Regions from separate parts of the Shewanella sp. YQ_9 genome, predicted to be linked through region 1. Evidence: predicted binding sites of a transcription regulator. Region 1 holds the regulator's gene; each other region holds the start of a gene.
What was found. Region 1 encodes LexA, which represses DNA repair genes until DNA is damaged. Its sites were predicted from a motif close to TACTGTATNNNNATACAGTA; they were not measured.

Region 1 (5,241 bases):
AGTCGGCATCACTGGGATCTTCCATGGCAATCAGCGTTTTGGTTGCGGGGATTGCCATCAGGATCAGGATTAAAAAGGGGATAAGCGTCCAGGCAATTTCTACCTTGGTACTTTCATGGAATTGGGACGCGACTGCCCCTTTGGACTTCCTATGGTTGATCATGGCGTAGATCATCACGCCGAATACGACCAAACCTATGGCGCAACAGATATAAAGAATGATCATGTGCAGGTGATACACCTTGCCACTGATCTCAGTTACCCCTTGAGTCATATTCAAGGGCATATCTGCCTGAGCGCCTGGAGACAACAAGCTGACGCACAACAAGGTCAGCAAAACACACAGCCATTGCTTCACAAGACATCTCCTCTGTCAATTGCATTCGCAACTACAAAGAAGAGTCACACAGTAAGTCTTTGCTCTATGCAAACTCTTCAGTTCCCAAAAAAGCAACGATGACTTCAAAGTGCGGCGGCGGTTTCACTTAGCTCTAGGTATACAGGTGGTGACCACTGTTGCACTTACCGCTGAATATACTCAGCATTTCCGGCGACGGCACCACTCGCTATGAATCGAAATGGGGCGGTCAACCTACGACGAATTGCATGGAGATAACACAATCGTTGTTCTTACATTACTTGTAGATTAAATATTGATCAAGATCACGATGTTTTCTAACTATATGAAAAAAAAGCGTCTGTTAATCCAGAGGTGAATTCTGTGTGAGTAGCAGAGCTGCGCGGTTTGCCGCCGATTGACAGGGGAAGGCATTGCACCAAAAAGGCACAGAAAAAAGGCCATCCCAGGGATGGCCTTTAAACACAATCAATGGATGGAGTGGGTAAGTTCGTTGAGGTGGTTATCCACCTCTTTCGCCTGCTGTCCCGTTTCCAACACTATGCCCATGGCTCTGGCGTTACGGGCGACCAGCTGCAATCGGCGGTTATCACGGGCATCCAGGCTGTCTATCCAACTGATCACTGCACTGGAGGTGCCGTTGGTCAGGGCTCTTTCCGTTGCCCACAAGGCTTCTACTTCATCCTTGGTGCGCACCAAGAGTACTCTATCCATTCTGACACCGGCCCTTGCTAAGGTTTCTTTGTAACCTATGCTGGCCGGGGCGTTAATCAAGACTATCCAGCGTCCCTGTTGACTCAATTGCGCCAATTGAGGGCAGAGGCGCAATAATTCCTGACGTCCCTGGCTATGGCTGGCCAAGCTGGAGATACCGGTATGTTGCCAAGGCTGATTGCCGGCAATACCGGTGTCTGTCCACAGGCCTGGGTGTCTTGGGGCGTTGCCAGTCATTATGCTCATAGCCAGTCTCCATTGCGTATTATCCCTACCGCCAGTCCTTCAATGGTCAATGGCTGGAAAGTCAGGTCGACTTTGATTGGGGAGTAAGCCTCGTTCTCGGCATGTAGATAAACCACATTACCTTTCTTTTCAAAGCGTTTCACAGTTACATCGTCTTCAACCCTGGCCACCACGACTTGACCGTTACGGGCTTCCTGTACCTTGTGAACCGCCAGGAGATCACCTTCGAGAATACCTATGTTCTTCATGCTGTCGCCGCGTACCCGTAGCAGAAAGTCGGCATTGGGGTGGAACATGCCAGGGTCGACCTGGTAATACTGCTCAACGTGTTCCTGAGCCAGTATGGGTTCACCGGCGGCAACCTGACCAATCAGGGGCAAGCCTGTTTCTGACTCCGCTTGTTCATCATGAGGCAGGCGAATACCACGAGAGGTGCCTGGCATGATCTCAATACAGCCTTTCTTGGCCAATGCCTTGAGGTGTTCCTCGGCGGCATTGGCGCTCTTGAAGCCCAGCCGGGTGGCAATTTCGGCCCGGGTTGGCGGCATGCCGGTGTCGGCTATATTGCGTTTAATCAGTTCCAGAATCTGTGCCTGGCGCGGTGTCAGTGGTCTCATGGTGATTCCTGTTTTTTCATACAGTACCTGTCAGTATATACAGTATTTTTGTCAGTGCAAGTATTAACCAAAATTGAAACTTTTAGGGAGCGGATAAGTAAGCCATTCGGTGCTTTGGTTTTAACGGCTTGTCTGATGCAGCATGGGGAGTTCAAGGCATTGGCCAGAGGAACTGCCGGGGCCGGTTCGCACCTTCCCTAGCTAAGGTTCAGGAAATTCTGGTATTCTATTGGGCTATTGATTGTGGCTCAGACACTGAAAAAACATGTCCAAACAAGATTCATTCTGGTTTAAATCTCTTCGCTGGCTCCAAAGCAAGCTGGTGCATACCACTGTGGTGCCTCAGGATCCTTTCGCCGATTTGAACCTGGATCCGGCCAAGCCGATGGCCTATGTAATGAAGACGGAATCTGTCAGTGATATTGCGGCATTGGCGGAAGTCACCCGTAAGTTTGGTTTGCCTTGTCCTTATGAGGCACTCAAGGTTGATGATATTACCGTTCCCCGAGTCGTCTGCCTGGAAGGAGCCAAGCCCCTATTCGGCAAGCGCAAGAGCAACAAGCCATTTCTCAGCTGTTTCACTTCTCTGCTGAACCTGCATCAGGCCAATCCACAACTGGATATTCAATTGGTGCCAGTGAGCCTCTATTGGGGCCGCACTCCGGGTAAGGAAGATGACAGCATGCGTGCCGCCGTATTTGAGCGGGAAAATCCCACTTGGCTGCGCAAGTTTCTGATGATCCTGTTCCTGGGGCGCGACAACTTTGTGCAGTTTTCCAATGCCGTGTCGTTGCGGCTGATGGCCGATGAACATGGGACCGACAAGGCTATTGCCCATAAGTTGTCACGGGTGGCCAGGGTACATTTCCGCCGGCAACGCAAGGTGATGACAGGACCCGTGCTGCCCAACCGTCAGGCTCTGTTCAATGAGTTGCTGCGCTCGGAAACGCTGAAAAAGGCGATTAAAGAAGAGGCCGCTGCCAAGAAGATCCCCGAGGCCAGAGCCCGGGAGATGGCGGAAGAATATCTCGATGAGATTGCCGCCCACTATTCAGACAGCCTGGTGCGTATTGCCGAGCGGATCCTCACCTGGTTGTGGAACAAGCTCTACAAGGGGATCAACATCAAGGGCGCCGAGCAGATACGCCAGCTGCACCACGATGGCCATGAGATAGTTTATGTGCCTTGCCACCGCAGTCATATGGATTACCTGCTGCTCTCCTATATTCTCTATTTTCAGGGTATGGTTCCGCCCCACATAGCCGCCGGTATCAACTTGAACTTCTGGCCCGCCGGGCCCATGTTCCGCCGTGGTGGTGCTTTCTTCATCCGCCGCAGCTTCAACGGTAACAAGCTCTATACCGCTGTGTTCCGCGAGTATCTGGATCAGCTGTTTGCCAAAGGCTATTCGGTTGAATACTTCACCGAAGGTGGCCGCTCCCGTACCGGGCGGCTGTTGTCACCCAAGACAGGAATGCTGGCGATGACAGTCAACTCTGTGCTGCGAGGCATTGAACGGCCGGTGACTCTGGTGCCCGTGTACCTGGGCTACGACCATGTCATGGAAGTGGCCACTTACCACAAAGAACTCAGCGGCAAGAAGAAGCAGAAAGAATCTGTTTGGCAGGTGGTTGGCGCCTTGCGTAAGCTGGGCAATTTCGGTCAGGGTTATGTGAACTTTGGTGAGCCTGTGACGCTGCAGAATTTCCTCAGTGAAGCGGCGCCCAACTGGCGCGAAGAAGTGGCGGCCGATCCTGAGCAGAAACCCAGCTGGCTGACCCCGGCGGTTAATACTCTGGCCAATAGGGTGATGACTCATATCAACGATGCCGCCGCAGCCAGCGCCGTGACTCTTACCAGCCTGGTACTCTTGTCATCAGAGCAGAATGCGCTGGAGCGAAGCCAGTTGGAACGTCAGTTGGACTTGTATCTGGATCTGCTCAAGGAAGTGCCATATACCCAGTATACTTCTGTAGCTGAGGGCGACGGTAAGCAGTTGCTGCAACAAGGTCTGGAGCTGAATAAGTTCACGGTTCAGGAAGATGAACTGGGCGATATCATCTCAATCGACGAGTCGATTGCGGTAACCATGACTTACTATCGCAACAACATCATTCACCTGTTTATGGTGCCTTCTTTGCTGGCCAGCTGCCTGGTGCGCCTGGAGCAGTGCCGCCGCGCTCAGATGCAGGCGGTGCTTGAGGATTTCTACCCTCTGCTGCAGGCCGAGCTGTTTATGGGTAAGGCTGATGTCAGTGCCTATGCCGATCAGCTGCTGGATCGTTTCATTGCCAAAGGTTTGGTCGCCGAAGAAGCCAATGGTTTCCGGGTGCTGGAAGCCGGGATAAACCCGCTGGCGCTGTTGGCCGAAACCATGAGCGAAACCCTGCAGCGCTACGCCATCATCTTTAACTTACTGGCCGCTCACCCAGGTATTGAGCGTGGCGATTTGGAGCGCGAAAGCCATAAATTGGCCAGTCGTCTGGGCGCGCTGCATGGGATTACGGCCCCCGAGTTTTACGACAAGAAACTCTACGGCATCTTGAGTATCAAGCTCAAAGAGCTGGGGTATCTCACCAAGGAAGATACCCGCCATGATATAGAACGAACCCGGGATTATGCCAACCAGCTGCTGCGTCCACAGGTCAAGCAAACCATAGTCGACAGCGTCGCCGCCGAACAGGAGGCCTGATGGCCAATCATATGAATGCGGCGCCTGCCAAGGCGTCTTTGCTGGGCGGCGCCATGATCATCGCCGGGACCACAGTCGGTGCCGGGATGTTTTCCCTGCCGGTAGAAGGCGCCGGCATGTGGTTTGGCTACTCTGTGCTTATGCTGCTGGGGGTGTGGTTTTGCATGTTCATGTCCGGGCTGCTGCTGCTGGAAACCAACCTGCATTTTGAACCCGGCGCCAGTTTTGACACCCTCACCAAGGAGACCCTGGGGCAGTTTTGGCGGGTGCTTAACGGCGCTTCGATAACCTTCGTGCTCTATATTCTCACTTACGCCTATATCAGTGGTGGCGGCTCCATAGTCAATCATAGCCTGGAAGGTATGGATATCAGCCTGCCGCAGAGTTTTGCCGCCTTGGTGTTTGCACTGGTGCTGGCGCTGGTGGTGCTTATCAGCACCAAGGCCGTGGATCGGATCACTACCATAATGTTGGGAGGGATGATCATCAGCTTCTTTCTGGCGATAGGCAATCTGTTGATCGGCGTTGATACCAGTAAGCTACTGCTACCTAATGGTGAGAGCAGCTATGGCTCATATCTGTGGGCGGCCATTCCTTTCGGCCTGGCCAGTTTT
Region 2 (5,241 bases), on a different contig from region 1:
CCCTGCTTTCTTGCTTTCGCAGCTGCTACTCCAACATGCTTAGCGATAGCTTCGGCCAGAGATTGAACATCAGTTATCCGTTCACCAACTGAGCGAGTAGAAAAAATTTGCTTTTTATCTACCCGTGCTTCGTCCCATTGCTTGCATTGTAAACCGGACAATTCTCTTGCCGTTCTTTCTATCTCAATATTGAACTGTTTTCGAACAAGCCCTGGGGGTAAACAGGCAAGCTGCCAAGCAGTTTTGACATTCATCATCAAGAGTTTTGCTGAGATACGCCGGCCAATTCCCCACACATCACTTACGCCAATTTGCTCAAGCACATGACGGCGAGTTACTTCAGAATCAATCACACATACGCCATTAAAACCATCAAGGTTTTTAGCTGCGTGATTGGCAGCTTTTGCAAGCGTTAACGTTGAACCAATACCGACACATACTGGCAAGCGAGCTTCTTTCCAAACAGCACGACGAATCGCGGTACCTTGCGCTACCAGGCATTTGCTTTCCAAATTACCTCGGGCAAACGAGAGGAAGGATTCGTCTATCGAATATACATGCTGTTCGGGGGCAAAACGGCCAATGATCTGCATCATCTTCGCTGAGAGATCACCATACAGTTCATAGTTGGATGAAAGAGCAATTACGCCAGCCCGTTGACAAAGCTCCCTAACCTCGAAGTAAGCCTTAAATTTTTCAACCCCAGCGTGTTTGGCTTGTTTGTTGGCTGCCACAACACAGCCATCGTTGTTGGATAGCACAACCAGTGGTTTACCACGCCAGTCTGGTCTAAATACCTGTTCAGCGGAACAGTAAAAAGAATTGGCATCAACTAAAGCAAACATTAGCAAGAATGAAGCAGTCTACTGGGGCGGTGGCAACGCACAGAACGGATAACCACTCCTTCAACCGAAAACTGATCCCACTCAAAGATAGGAACAGGTTGATGATGTTCATTTGCAGAGACCAGTTGTCTGCGGCCAGTGTCGATTAACTTGCATACAAATTCACCATTGAGGTTTGCCACAATGACATCCCCATTCAACACTTTTATGTGCCTATCTACGATCAAAATATCTCCTTCGAAAATGCCAACTCCTTGCATAGAATCCCCTGCTGCTTGTCCTATGAATGTAGCACTGGGATGTTCAACCAAGAGCTCATCTAAGCTCAACGGAAGTTGATAATAATCCGCTGCCGGGCTTTCGAAGCCTGTTATCCCGGCTCTTGCGAGTAAAGGAATGACTTTCATTTGACACAAACCATACTGTATATATATACAGTTTAGTATGCGATTTGGGGATTATTCAAGTTGATGTACCCGTTAACGGGTACAGGTGACGGGGAAATGAACAATGGCTAGTATGGGAAACACTGTAAACCATGAAGGAAAGACGATGACATTCACTAGCTTGCTATCATTTACCAAGCAGAATCGTTACAAGAATAGTCAACCTGATATAGTTCGTGTAACCCAATACGTTTTAGATCACGGGAAAAATGGATTCAGCGTGCTCTCTGCATCAAATTCGAAGGAGCTAAACGGTATAGGTGTTCACACCGTTGCCACGGTATTGCGGAGCATTTGCTTGGATCTATGGGAAGGCCATCTGGAATTCAATACTAAGGTAGATTCAACATACTCGCATGCATCCTATGTAAAATGGGAGCTTACCCCGCAAGCGTACAATGACCATATTTCCCATCGTTCACTGCTGATGTCCAAATGGTCATTGTGGGCTACGTTACTGGCGCTGTTAGTTGCTATTGGGAGTTAGAAAAACTCTTGCTGCCGCCAGGATCGACCACATACCCCCCTTCCACTATCGCATAAGACGGAAATCCATAACGGGGTTCGGTGAACCGATACTCTTTGTAATGCTTACCGTCTTTATAATACTCATAAACGTTGTATTGCTGAGGCCCAGCAATACTCAGCATTTGGCTCTCGGTCATACAAATAGCCAAATGCCGCCAACGTATTGCATCACGTGGTATTTTTTTCCCATAACAAGGGTGATTATTGGTCATGTCTGTGGAAGGTTTTTCTTCCACAGCAGGTTCATATTCCACTTTAGGTGGGACCCGGTATTCAACGTTGGATCCTTGTCGAAGCTCTAACGGCTTGCTGTCAATGCTACATGGCTCTGCTTGGAAAACCCCAGGCTCGCACTCGTACACCTCTGCAAATGCTGCCGAAGAACCCAGGGCCAATATTAGCGCTATCGTTCTCATGCTGCTGTTCCTCCTTGATCTGTTTCAGTCTACACAAGGATTTGCGAGTGCGGCAAGTCGGGCGCCGGGCCCAGTACCCGGCCATCCTGAATATAAACGTATGAGCCAACATTGCCGCTGCCTGTTGCCCTGAATGTTTTACCGCTGCGCGTGGTAGCAGTCACTGTGCCATCTGCGTTCTCTGCGTTGACCTTCGCTATCTCACGCGCTGGCAGCAGCTCACGTTTCAGTTGTTTCAGCATTATGCCCCCTGTCTGATTAAACCAGCGTTCTGGCGCACGGTAAGGCCGCTACTGCTCATGTTTGCGCTGATGGTCACGGTATCACACAGCGCCTTATAGACTTCACCGCGCCAGGTAATACCAATCAGCTGGCCAGGGCGCAGCGGCGGCAAGTCGGCCATCACTGTGGTGTTGATACTGACTCGGCGCTTGGTACCTGAATCGGCAATGGCATTGGTACCTGCCAGCCTGGCGGCTTGGGTATCAACAATCAGCATGTTGCTGATATCGTCTGTTGGTTCGTCACCGGCGGTACCATTAAGCCGAACTTCTACCGAAACGCCCTGTTGTTCCCCGCGCACCCAGGCGACATTGCATTGCTGGCCACGTTCTGTTTGCTCGCTGTGATTGAAGATCACCGCATCGTGCAGCAATACGTCAGGAATTGCAGCGGCCATGCTCCAGGGCGTATAGGTCCAGCGCGGCAGGATCCTGAGTTTGCTGTTATCTTCGTCCGGGTCCACCATGCAGCCAACCAGCCCGGCCAACTCGGCCACGGCATCCAGCGGCGTTTTGCCGCTAACTGAGCAAACCCCTGCCGGGATCACAAAGTCAGGTACCTGAACCAGTTCAATGCTCCAGCCGCTGTTGGCTACAATATCGCTCAGGCAACCGGCGAATGACCGGGCCGCTTGATTGTGGTAACTGATCTCACGCTTCCAGGGCCATGCCAACTGAGAAGCCCGGCCCCTGGCGGCTGAGGTGTAGCTGTTAGAGGCCCATGCTTCGCTGCTGCTCGGCGCCTCGGCCAGCAGGTAAAACTCATAGCCGTTAATGCCAATTCTCAGCACCTCGTCAACGGCAAGAAGCGCATCCACTTTGCTTGAAAACTTGATACTGCCAGAGGTCACAAACTGGCTGCGGCTGTCAGTAATGCTGCATTCAGTAATAACAAGCTCGCGGTTATCAGAGAGGCGGTGACAGGTCAGTGTCGGTTGCATTAAATACAGTCTCCGGATCTGGGGTTCAATGGGGACTTTGAGATCAAGCGGTGGCTGAACCGGATTGGCATCTATCAAGCCGCCGCCATCATCCCAGTAGCAATGCCGTGGGTTTGGCTTGAACTTCAAGCTGACTGGGCTCTGGTTGTCCTGCCAAGATTCACTGAAACGGATAGTGATTGGCCCTGGCTCAGGTGGCAGGTAGGCATCAGAGCAAATCCAAACACCCCGATGCGGCCCCCAGGCTATGGCAGGTTCTGCGCCGCGCTGATCTTCATGGCTGTAGCTGATCTCGGTTTCGCCATAGCATTCAATACCAAAGGCCCAAGCAATGGGCTGAGGTAAATAAACACTGCTAAGCGCTTTCCATCCAAGCTGCCAGATGGCTTGCCAGGCTGCAGGGTTTAACCAGCGAATACCGGCGGCCGTCTGCAGCGGTACCGGCAGGCGCCAGGCAACTGCAGTTGAATGCTGCAGGGCATCTTTACTTTGCCAGTTTGCCAGTACCTCAATACCATGCTGCCTGCCTTGGCTCCAGTAAACCTGCAGCCGGTCGGCAATGGTCGTCGGGCTCTGCCAGCTAAGTGCCAGCTGGGCCGTAGTGTGCGGCCCAACCATAGGCAGCTGCAGCTGCTGCTCAGTCTGCTGAATATGGATCCAGCGAATAGCGATATCGGCGCCAAGAGACGGCTCTGGAATATCCGGCCCGGGATCCGGTGGGATATCACCACCAAACTTTATCTCAACGGGTGAAGTCACATTCTGCCATGGTCGGCTGAATGTGATGGTTACCCCGCCCTTATCGAATTTTGGTGATACCGGCGATTGAAGCTCGATCCATGCTTTGCTGAATCTCATCGGTTATCCTTACACTACTGGAATATTCGCATCAGCAGCCTCCAGCTTTATGCCGTCGATAACCTCGGCAGCATATTGCTTGTCATCATCCAGTATCATCAATATCACTGAGTTTGTGTGCTGATATCTTGGAGAAAATATCAGCGTTCTGTCGTGGGAACTGCCAAACACACCGACCCGCAATACCTTGCAGGTATCACGGTCAATAACCATGTATCTCTCAGCCGCAACATCGGCGTTAACAATGGTCAGTTTCGACATATTGCGGGGGATAGTCTTATCTTGTGAAGCTACAAGCACTTTACTCATACCATGACTCCGCATTAATCCAGTATTGGCAAGCTCCGTTATATGGGTTGGGAACCAAATAGTGTTCTACCCCATTAATCACTTTGGTGACCGGGAAAAGAGCATCAGAATATGCGGGCGATGAACTCAGCAACAACCCAGGGAACTGCCCTCTTATTAGAGGCTGTAACAGGCTATCTTTGAATAATACTCCCTCTGAGTCCTTGTATGCGTCGCCGGTGTTTGATGCATTATATGCGTCCATGACTATGGCCATTTTCGAGTATATTGGGTTTGGCGAGCCCTCCCCATTGTGCGCAGTGGAAAGAGATTGCGACATAGGAAAGAACATGGCTGCCTCATGAACTTTTCTGGTATCTTCACCTGTGACCTGTCCATATCTTCCAACTAATGAAGTACTGTTGGTGTAACCAAGGGCAAACTGCCATGAAGAGTTAAGGTTGTCTGAATTGTTATGAACAGTCAGAATCCCGAAGCCGTTAACATCATTAACGTAAAAGCTGTCAATGCTACCGATCCCGAATGCTGGATGCTCATAGGTGCCCTGTGCCATTGTCGGCCTATAGTCTGAGCTGGTTATGATGTAAAACGAAACGGCAGTGGCAATAACGATCCAC
Region 3 (5,241 bases), on a different contig from region 1:
CAGCAAGACCAATCCCTCACACCAAAGCAGTTGGTTACAGCGCAACAACAGCGGGGACGTTTCCATATTATTTGGCCTCCTGAAAGATGTTGCATTTTAATTGCAAACAAGAATGGTTCGCAATTGAATTTACACTGAGTGATGGAAAAGTGAGCTTATGGAGGTATGAATATTTCCATAATTAAATCATGGGTATGTGAAGATATCTTCGAATAATGCTTTGAAGGAGGACCGCAGGTGGGACACTTGGTTTTGACTGTCGGAAAAATAGGGGCTTGCTATTGGCCTGGAAAGTCTCGGCCGGGCTTTCATGGTTGATTTCAGCCGCTGATAGGGCATAGATTACGGCAAGGTAGAAAGGGAAATACTGAGAAAGGTTGTATTCAACACTATGGACAAGTTACTGGAAAATCTGTTTTCAAAGCGCGCTGATGAGCTGGATGCCTTGCTGGATAAAAGAGATGAAGCGGCATTTGATAATGCTTGGGTGCATTTAAATCAGCAAGTAGGCGAGGTTGATGCTCACTTGGATAACAAATTTGATAGCAAAGCGTTGTTTATAACATTGTCCGAAGCGACCAATTGCCACGAGATATGCTGTTATATCACAGATGACCTGGAGCTGATTGAGAAAGCTCGGACCATGGGTTTGGAGTCAAGGTTTCTGGATTATTTAAAGCAAAGCTATCGGCAAGGTCAGGTGCCATACGAATGGTTAGGCTAAAAAACAGACTCGCTCTTGCATATCGGCGGCGTTGCCGGCTTGAGCAGATTTCAGGAGACTTGCTTGATGAAAGTGAAACGAATCGTAGCCAATGTGGCCGCTGCCGACCTGGACGCAGGCCAAGTATTTTATGAATCGATTTTTGGTCTTGAGCTGGTTATGGACCATGGCTGGATTAAAACCCTTGGCTCAGCTGAAGAGATGAAAATTCAAATCAGTTTGGCAACCGAAGGCGGCTCAGGGACGCCGGTGCCAGATCTCTCTATTGAGGTGGACAATCTTGATTTGGTGCTTCATCGGCTGAGAGCGCAAAACATAGAGATTGAATACGGGCCAATCTCAGAGCCTTGGGGTGTGCGCCGCTTTTATATCAGAGATCCATTTGGGAAATTGCTCAATGTACTTCAACATGATCCGGATATACTCCTAACTTCAAATTGAATAGTGGATGATTTTACTTAAATAACCCATTGATTTCACTATGGCCACCCCAGGAGAATTGCTTTTACCCCGGGGCAGAGCGTCGGGACAATAAGGAATTAAGCAGATGCAGTTACCCATAGAATATTACTGGTTGAAAGCGCATAAATTTGCAGGACTCATGCCTTGGTGGTTTATCGATGAACCCGGCGGACCCGGGCTGAGAATGGAATACCAAAAAGAAACCGGGGAGGACTTCTATCCCATCGCCAGGCGGCAAGACAATGACAGCGTGGCCGGGTTTAAAGTGATTGACGGCGAAATACAAAAAGAGCTGGTCTCTGTCCATTTAACCTGGACAGGAAAGCGCGAACAGCAAGGTTTTCCGGCCAGGGCCGTGTACAAGGATATTTTTTCCTGGTTGTCAGAAGAAGTCCTTCCCGAAACGGCTGACTGGGTAAGTGAAGAATTCCTGGCGGAGCTTGAGGAGGAAAATAGATAGCTGCGCTGTGTTTAGTTGCCTTGTTCAATCGCCTTGTTCTATCAACTTTGCCCAATCAAGCTTAGTTAATCATGCCATTACCCACAGAGGGTTTGCAGCCGACAGATGACTTGGCTAGAATTACTGTAATTTTATCCAGTAATACTGTTCAGTGACAGCCAAAGGACGCAGTGGATGATCCTCTATATCGCCGAAAAGCCCAGCCTTGGGCGCGCCATCGCCGAGGTGCTCCCCAAACCCCATCGCAAACATGAGGGCTATATCGAGCTTGGCAACGGTGATTGTGTTTCCTGGTGTATAGGTCATCTGCTGGAGCAAGCTGAGCCGGATGCTTACGATCCCGCCTACAAGTCCTGGCAGTTGGAACATCTGCCGATTGTCCCGTCCGATTGGCAGATTAAACCCAAAGCCAGCAGTCGCGGCCAACTCAGTGTCTTGCGTAAATTGGTCAAGCAGGCCAGTGAGTTGGTCAATGCCGGCGATCCGGACCGGGAAGGGCAGTTGTTGGTGGATGAGGTGATTGCCCATCTTGGGGTCAAGGGCGATAAGTTGGCAGCGGTTAAACGCTTGTTGATAAGCGACCTCAACCCGCAGGCGGTAAAACGTGCCCTGGGGCAGATGCGCAGCAACCGCGAGTTTGTGCCATTGTCGACTTCGGCACTGGCGCGTAGCCGAGCCGATTGGCTCTACGGCATGAATATGACCCGTGCCTATACCCTGCAGGGGCGCAAGGTGGGCTATCAGGGCGTGCTGTCGGTCGGTCGGGTGCAAACCCCTGTGCTTGGTTTGGTTGTCCGGCGCGATCAGGAAATCGCTGCCTTTGTGCCCAAACCTTTTTATGAAGTACTGGCCCATCTTAGCACCCAAGAGGGGAGCTGTTTCAGCGCCCGCTGGCAGCCCAGTGAGGCCTGTCAACCTTGGATGGATGAGGAGGGGCGGGTGCTCTCCCGCGGTTTGGCGATGAATGTGGTCGGCAGGATCACCGGCCAACCCGGCCGGGTAGATGAGCTGGAGCGCAAGCAAAGACACCAGGCACCGCCTTTGCTCTACAGTCTGTCTGCGCTGCAGATTGATTGCGCTAAACGCTTCGGTATGAGCGCCAAAGAGGTGCTGGATACGGCGCAGTCTCTGTACGAACGGCATAAATTGATAACCTATCCGCGCTCCGATAGCCGTCACCTGCCCAAGGCGCAGTTACAGCTGGCCCCGGCAGTCTTGAATGCCATTACCCAAGGGGCGGCAGAGCTGCTGCAAGGCTGTGAAGCGCCCAATCCCGCCCTTAAGTCCAAGGCCTGGAATGATGCCAAGGTGGACGCCCATCACGCGATAGTGCCTACGGAAAAGACGGCTAACCTCGGTGTGTTATCACAGCGTGAGCGTCAGGTGTATTTGCAGATCGCTCGTCAGTATTTGGCGCAGTTTTACCCTAATGATGAGTACCTTGAAACCCGCGCCGTGATCGACATTGTTGGAGGTTGTTTCGTGGCCAAGGCCAAACAGCCATTGAAACAGGGTTGGAAGCAATTGTTTGGCAAACAAAAAGCCGACGATGAAGCGGAAGATATTCAAACCAGCTTACCTGAGTTGACTCAAGGGCAGATACTGGATTGCCTTAAAGGTGAATTAGTGGAAAAGATGACCCAGGCCCCCAAGCATTTTACCGATGCCACACTGCTGGCGGCGATGACAGGAATAAGCCGCTATGTGAAAGACCCTGAGATCCGCAAAATCCTCAAGGAAACCGATGGTCTGGGCACAGAAGCGACCCGCGCCGGGATCATTGAACTCTTGTTTAAACGTGGCTTTTTGAAACGTCAGGGCAAGAGTATTTTGGCTACCGAGGCCGGTAGCGGGCTTATTCAAAGCCTGCCTGAAGTGGCCACCACGCCGGATATGACGGCGCTGTGGGAAAGTAGCCTGGATGCGATTTGTCACCGTGAGCTTAAATATCAGGCCTTTATGCAGCCCTTGACGGCTAAACTGGGCGAGCTTATTGAGCAGGCCAAGGCACAACTGCCTACGGCCTTGAGTGGCGTGAAAAGTACAGGCTTCAAAGGACGTAAACGTCGCAGTGGCGCTTATGCCGGCAAGGCAAGTGCCCCCAAGGGCACAAGCACCAAGAAGAGCACTGGCGTTAAGACCGGCACCGGCAAGCGCAGCTATCGCTCAGCGACCAAGAGCAAAACCAAAGCCCAGTCCGCAACGTCCTGAGAACTTGGGGTTATTTCAAGCGTCGGTATTGGTTGGACAGGGCATGGTACTCGTATCCCAGCGCACTGAGCTTATGCTCGAGCTGGGCAGGTGACAGGTCAAGTTCGTAATAAAGTGCATCTCTGTCCGGGCAGTGCAGTCTCAGTTTCTCATTGACTATGCCCAGCAGTATTTCGGCGGGCAGATGTTGCAGGCTTTCCATATTCCCTCCAGGTGTCAGCGGTTGACTGTTTCATAATGCAATAGAGTTGGCTTGGGTTGCAAATCTTGCCTGAATATATTTAAAGTTTCATAAAATCAATATCTTAATAAAGCAATTTCATTTTCTATTCCCGGCGGTTTTGCCTTTGTTTTATCACCCCTTCTTTATCAACTCTTGTTACATCAAGCATTCGTGATGATTCGAACCGAGTCAGCTTTAACCGTATAAAAATCAAACCATTACTCTTGCCTGTGTGGCAGTAAACTCTGCTCTTGTCGATACGCATGCATCTCTTTTGCTGCATAAACTGCTCGCTTGTTACAACGATATTTAATTCTTCTCACGGCATTTAACGCCCGCCAACCACGATATTTCACGATTTGTCGATCCAGCTCAGGAAACCAGGGGTTGGGATTGGCTTTTTAACAGCTGGCACGCAAACTGCAGCCCTCGAGTAACACATAGAAATATGTCTAATAAATCAGCGTATTAAACGCGTTTTACTTATAAAAGGGTAATGAATATGAACAAGAAGATCCTGGCACTTATGATCCCGGCTATGCTGGCGAGTGGCGCTTCTCAGGCTGTGGAACTGTATAACGATCAGACCAACAGTGTGAACATGATAGGTTGGTTGGGTTTTGCCGCCTTCAATGATGGTCATGAAACCTCTGTTATTGATAACTTCTCTCGCGTAGGTTTCCGTTTTGACCGTCAGGAGCGTAATGGCTGGCGCGCCTTTGCCCACACAGAGTGGGGCATCAACATGGTGACCAGCGATGACGGCCTGATCTACACCCAAGGCCAGGGCGGCGGTCAGATGCGTGCCGAGAAGAACAGTGACTTCTTGTTCAACCGCTTGGGTTATGTGGGTATGGCTCACGATAAGTGGGGTACTCTGACTTTCGGTAAGCAGTGGGGTGCATACTATGATGTGGCTTACACTACCGACGTGCTCAATGCCTTCACAGGTTGGTCTGTAGGTGCCTACACCTTTGGTGACGGTGGCCTGACCGGTGCCGGTCGTGCCGATGCTGCCTTCCAGTATCGCAATACCTTCTTCGGCAAGCTGCATATCGCCCTGCAGTATGCTTCCAAGCAAAATGACGATGTTGCCCTGTTTGACGAAAACGGCGCCGCTCTGAACGATGGCTCTGAGCTGAGCTTTGACTCCAGCTATGG
Region 4 (5,241 bases), on a different contig from region 1:
GTGTCGCTCATAGTGTCGCTCATAGTGTCGCTCATAGTGCCCGTCATATTGCCCAGCATAGCCAGACGATAACGCTGATATTGCAGCAATAGCTGCGGAAACCAGACTCCCATCCATACCTGGGTCATCTCAGATAGCCTCTTGACTATGAGCTGTATGGCTTTGAGTGGTTTGAGGATTGACCGTTTGCGGATTAGCGCTGTGAAAAAGCCCCGCGGGCTTGTTTGACTCTTGCCGTGCCGTCCAGGGATTAGGCGCGCATTCATTGGATGCAACCGTCGTTGACTGCGCCATCCCCCAAGGACCATGAAGCACGTTACCATAAAACACAGTGCTATGAAGACCAGTGCCATGTAAACCAGAGTCGTGAAGAACAGGGCCATTGGCCTTGCGGCCGGAATGATTTGGCTCAATTGAGTCTATTGAGTTACTTAAACTATGATTGGGAGCCGCCTTGCCGCTTCTCAGGGTTACCACGCCCGGCTCGACATGGGGCAGTTCAAGCGCCAGTGCCGGCAAGCCACGCAGATGCAATTCAGGGACGGGCCAACCACCGCGACGCTTCAAAATTTGCAACTTGGCGGTATTAACGCCAGCCGCGCTGATAGCCAGCTTTAGGGTGACAGGATGATTGCTGTCGGCCTGAGCCATAGGCAACTGGCAAATTCCCAGCGCCTTGCCCTGCTCTGCGGCAAGTTGCAACCTTCTGGCCTCAGTCAGTGTTAGCTTGTCCAGCCAAGCCAGCACCAGGGGACAGGCGCCACTGCTCAGCCCTTGCTCCATGGCCCAGAGCACCTCTTTACGCTGGGTTAACTCCAGCCACAAAATACGCTCGGCGGCAATACCGTGCTGGGCAAAGCTCTGTGCCAGCGGCTGCAATGGCGGCGCTATCAGCATTATCATGGCATCTCTGGACTCATCCCCTCTAAATTGATTTCTTTTGGACTGATTTTTTTCGGAATGATTTCTTTCTGAATGTGAGCCACACTGAGCCGGCAGTAAATAACGCATCAAAGGCAGCAACAAGCTGAGTTCCCCGTGCCCAAGAGACTGACTGAAAAGCTCACAAATGCCTTGCCTTGGCCACCCTGCATCACTGAGCTGCGCATCCAATGCTTCAAAACCACTTGGATACCCCAATATTTTGCCCTGACTGCCCGGCCCCAACCAGAGATCCCGGCGCTCCAGCAGGCCGTTCAAGGCCTGAGATTTTGCTGGATCAGATTTTACAGAGTGAGTTTTGGCTGAAAGAGACATGAAAAACACCGATACTGTATTTTTATACAGTATAGCGGGTTTTAGCCAACTGACAAGTCGTGCTGGCGCCAAAGCCTTAACCCGAGATAGAATAAATGAGAATGATTATCGAAACATATTCTCGACTTCAGTGAATAATTCAGGAGCTTGCCTTGCTGCCCTTTTCCGGCCTGTTTTCCCAACTCCAATGGCGACTGTTTGGCTATTTTGGTGTGTCATTACTGCTTATCCTGCTGCTCGCCAGTGGTATTGAAGCCATGTTGCTAAACCGCTTGTTACTGCTGCCCCAGCAGACCCAAAGCCAGTTACAGCAACTGGCCGATGAGGCCAACGACTATATCGTCAGGGGCGATATAGCCGGACTGGCGGATTGGGAGGGGCGTCAGGCATTTGTACTCTATGTGCTGGATAGCAAGCAGCAGGCGGTGAGTCAGCGGGAAATGCACCCGCACTTTGTTTACAAACTCAATTTCCTCAAGCAGTTGCAGCAGCCTATGGGGGACAGGGTGCAAAAACCTTTGATAGGTCTGCCATTACGCAATAGCCTGGAGCCGGATAATCCCCTGCTCTTGGTGGTGCAGCTCAACGCCTCTTTACACCCGGCGCAGCAACTGGATAAAAGCCTCTGGCTTATCCGTATCCTGGTAGGGCTACTGGTGCTCTTGTTGTTCAGTCGTCTGCTGAGCCGCTATCTGATCCAGCCGCTGAGTTTACTGCGCAGTGCCACCCGTCAGCTGGCACAGGGCCAACTCGATACCCGGATTGCCAGCCATTTTTCGATAAAGCAGCCGGAGTTTTTCCAGTTGGCGACCGACTTTGACCATATGGCCGAGCAGCTGCAAAAGAGCATTCAAACCCAGCAACGGTTACTGAGGGATGTCTCCCACGAACTGCGCACTCCCCTTGCCCGGCAGGAGCTGGCCTTACACCTGTTGGAAAATCGCTTGGGGGAGGAACATCAACAACCGCTTGCCAGGCTAAGACGCCAGGGCGAAGAGATGGCGCAATTGATCAACACTATTTTAGACTTCAGCCGCCTGAGCAACGGCTTCATCAAGCTGACGGCAGCGCCTTTTACTCTGACTGAATTACGCCGCTCACTGCTGCAGGATCTGGAGTTTGAGTCTGGCCCCAAGCAAAGCATAGTCTGGGCACAGGCCCCCATTGATGAGCAAACTTTGCATACCGATATGGCCTACTTGAAGCGGGCGCTGGAAAATGTCTGTCGCAATGCCCTCAAATATGCCGGTGAAACCTGCCGGGTGGAAATCCAGGTATCTCAGTTGGGTGACGACAAATTGGGTGATAGCAGACTGCAGCTGAGTGTCAGCGATGATGGACCCGGGATCCCCAAAGAGCAACTGGAAGCCTTGTTCAACCCTTTCACCCGTTTGGATGAAGCGCGTCACAGCTCTCAGGGAGGTTATGGGCTGGGATTGGCGATTGTGCGCCAGTGTATGCAGCTCCTGTGCGGCTCGGCCCAAGCGGTTAACCGGCCTCAGGGCGGTTTGAGCATATTGCTTGAGCTGCCGCTGCAACTGCCAAGCTGCAGCGAAGCCCAACTTAAGTCTATTGCTTAGGCGGTAAACTTACGCACCTTCTTCAGTGCCATCTCCTGTTTAAGGCGGGAGAGATGCTCGATAAATACCTTGCCGTGCAGATGATCGATTTCATGTTGCAGCACTATGGCCAGGAAATCATCACTGTGGATCGTCTGGGCTTGGCCCTGGCGATCCAGATAGCTGACAGTGACCGACTCGAAGCGTTTTACCTTGGAGCGATAACCGGGAATGGACAAACAGCCCTCTTCACCGATAAATTCGCCGCTGGACTCAGTGATCTGCGGATTGATCAGCACCAGAGGTTGATTGCGCTCTTCTGAGATATCAATGACGACTATCGCGTGTTCACTGCCCACCTGGGTCGCGGCCAAGCCGATACCATCGTCTGTGTGATACATGGTTTGCAACAGATCATCGATGAAAGACTGCACGGCTTCTATTTCGGTAACAGGCTTGGCTTTACGCTTGAGCCTGGGATCGGGAACCGTCAAAATATCCATAATTGCCATAGGGTTATATTCTCAATTTACTCGACTTGGCGTTCAATGGGCGCCATTATGGCGAAAAAGCATCAAAAGGCAAACCTTGCGTGTGCAGCGCAGAGCCGCCGAGGCACTTTTGCCAAGTGAGTAACCTCCGCTATGGAATGGTATTATAATTTGCGCCAATAGCATCAGGAGCCAAGATGCCCCCGGAAACGAGCGCCCCGCCACTGAGTCCAATGCAGAAGATTTGGCACATAGTTGCACTGATCCCCGAAGGTCGGGTGGCAAGCTATGGCAAAATTGCCGACTATGCCGGCTTGCCAGGACGGGCCCGCTATGTTTCCCGGGCACTGAAACAGGCGCCGGACAGCCTGGCACTGCCCTGGCACAGGGTTATCAACAGTCAGGGGAAAATCTCCTTTGCCAAGGATACCCATCCGTTTCAGCTACAGATGAGCCTGCTGCGCAGCGAAGGCGTACAAGTGAACCAAGGCAGAATTGCCCTGTCTGAATATGAGTGGCGGCCGGACATGGCCACTCTGGTCTTGTCCATGCCGTTTTAACCACAGGAGACTGCCTTTGATCCGTTCGCTTCTACTTTTGATGCTGTTACTGCCCTTGCCGTTATGGGCGCAGACCAGCCCCCTGGCACCCCACACCGCCGAATATCAGGTCAATTATGGCGAAATCAATCTCGGTGGCGCCCGTTTTATGCTGTTGCCGCCAGAGGGCGACTTCTATCAATACAAATTGGACAGTGATCTCAGCCTCTTGGTGCTGAGCGATAAACGCCATATCCGCAGTGAATTTACCTATCAGGATGGTCAGTTGACGCCGCTGCGCTTCAGCCATCAGCGAACCGGCACAGGCCCCAACTTCAATGAGCAGATAGCCTTTGCCAAGGAACAGGGCAAAATTTTCAGTCGCTACAAGGATGAAAAGAGCAAATTGGACTATTCAGGCACTCTCTACGATGCCCTGATGGTGCAGCTGCAGTTTCGGCTGGATCTCGCCGCCGGCAAGGAGTCACTGGCCTATGAGCTGGTCAAGGACAACGAGATAGATGACTATCGTTTCAAGATAGTCGGCAAGGAGCGGATGACACTGGACAGTGGCGTCTATAACACGGTGAAACTGGAAGTGGTTCGCGACAGCACCAAGCGGCAGACCTTTGTTTGGATGGCGCCGGATCTCGGCTGGCTGCCGGTGCGCCTGACCCACTTTGAGTCAGGCAGCAAGCAGCTCGATATCAAGTTAGCCAAGCTGAGCCTGGGCTCGGAAGTCAATAACCAGCTCGCCAAGACGGAATAATTTCCAATCTCCCGGCGCCAACAGCTGCCAGTTTTCATTGCCGGTCAGCGGCCGGGTGGCTATGACAGTGACCACATCCTTGGGGGTGGTCTGGGTGTCGAAATCAATCACCACATCCGTGTCTATCAGCTGCGCACGGCCAAAGGGCGCCCGGCGGGTGATATAGCAGAGGTTATTGCTGCAATAACTCATCAGATAACGGCCATCGCTGAGGATCATATTAAACACCCCAAGAGTGCGGATCTCCTCGGCAAGCTGAGCCACATACTCAAACACGGGCAAAATATCGTCCGGCTCGGATTCGCCGAAACGCTCGACCAGGCGGCTCATTATCCAGCAAAAGGCCTGTTCACTGTCTGTGTCACCCACGGCCTGAAAGCGACCGCTTTGAAACTTCTGTTCATAGTCAGACAACTGGCCGTTGTGGGCATAGGTCCAGTAGCGGCCCCAAAGCTCGCGGGTAAAGGGGTGGGTATTTTCCAGCGAGACTTCACCGCGGTTGGCCTGCCGAATATGGCTGACCACCACTTCACTCTTGATCGGGTATGACTTGATAAGGCTTGCCACATGGGACTGGCTGCTGGGGCTGGCATCTTTGAAGGTGCGGCTGCCCTTGCCTTCATAAA

Region 2: ACF8D4_RS22395 (LexA family transcriptional regulator) is a predicted target of LexA. The motif match lies at 1,266-1,285, and genes of this name have one in related genera.
Region 3: ACF8D4_RS03945 (DNA topoisomerase III) is a predicted target of LexA. The motif match lies at 1,768-1,787, and genes of this name have one in related genera.
Region 4: ACF8D4_RS02330 (ImuA family protein) is a predicted target of LexA. The motif match lies at 1,270-1,289, and genes of this name have one in related genera.

The regions. Positions count from the first base shown of each region.
Region 1 is NZ_JBICJO010000020.1:135,521-140,761, reverse strand. Features, by position in the region: partial or broken gene coxB (cytochrome c oxidase subunit II) at 1-358, opposite strand, end outside; gene ACF8D4_RS06190 (cell division inhibitor SulA) at 827-1,318, opposite strand; gene lexA (transcriptional repressor LexA) at 1,315-1,935, opposite strand; gene plsB (glycerol-3-phosphate 1-O-acyltransferase PlsB) at 2,201-4,627, shown strand; gene mtr (tryptophan permease) at 4,627-5,241, shown strand, end outside.
Region 2 is NZ_JBICJO010000079.1:3,277-8,517, forward strand. Features, by position in the region: gene ACF8D4_RS22390 (Y-family DNA polymerase) at 1-845, opposite strand, end outside; gene ACF8D4_RS22395 (LexA family transcriptional regulator) at 845-1,252, opposite strand; gene ACF8D4_RS22400 (hypothetical protein) at 1,765-2,235, opposite strand; gene ACF8D4_RS22405 (hypothetical protein) at 2,265-2,477, opposite strand; gene ACF8D4_RS22410 (hypothetical protein) at 2,477-4,315, opposite strand; gene ACF8D4_RS22415 (hypothetical protein) at 4,325-4,624, opposite strand; gene ACF8D4_RS22420 (hypothetical protein) at 4,617-5,241, opposite strand, start outside.
Region 3 is NZ_JBICJO010000014.1:80,408-85,648, reverse strand. Features, by position in the region: gene ACF8D4_RS03965 (hypothetical protein) at 1-66, opposite strand, end outside; gene ACF8D4_RS03960 (hypothetical protein) at 392-724, shown strand; gene ACF8D4_RS03955 (VOC family protein) at 791-1,165, shown strand; gene ACF8D4_RS03950 (hypothetical protein) at 1,272-1,646, shown strand; gene ACF8D4_RS03945 (DNA topoisomerase III) at 1,821-3,857, shown strand; gene ACF8D4_RS03940 (DUF4250 domain-containing protein) at 3,868-4,059, opposite strand; gene ACF8D4_RS03935 (porin) at 4,583-5,241, shown strand, end outside.
Region 4 is NZ_JBICJO010000007.1:115,139-120,379, reverse strand. Features, by position in the region: gene ACF8D4_RS02335 (Y-family DNA polymerase) at 1-128, opposite strand, end outside; gene ACF8D4_RS02330 (ImuA family protein) at 130-1,257, opposite strand; gene ACF8D4_RS02325 (ATP-binding protein) at 1,410-2,837, shown strand; gene def (peptide deformylase) at 2,834-3,328, opposite strand; gene ACF8D4_RS02315 (MGMT family protein) at 3,505-3,867, shown strand; gene ACF8D4_RS02310 (DUF3108 domain-containing protein) at 3,887-4,615, shown strand; gene ACF8D4_RS02305 (class II glutamine amidotransferase) at 4,559-5,241, opposite strand, start outside.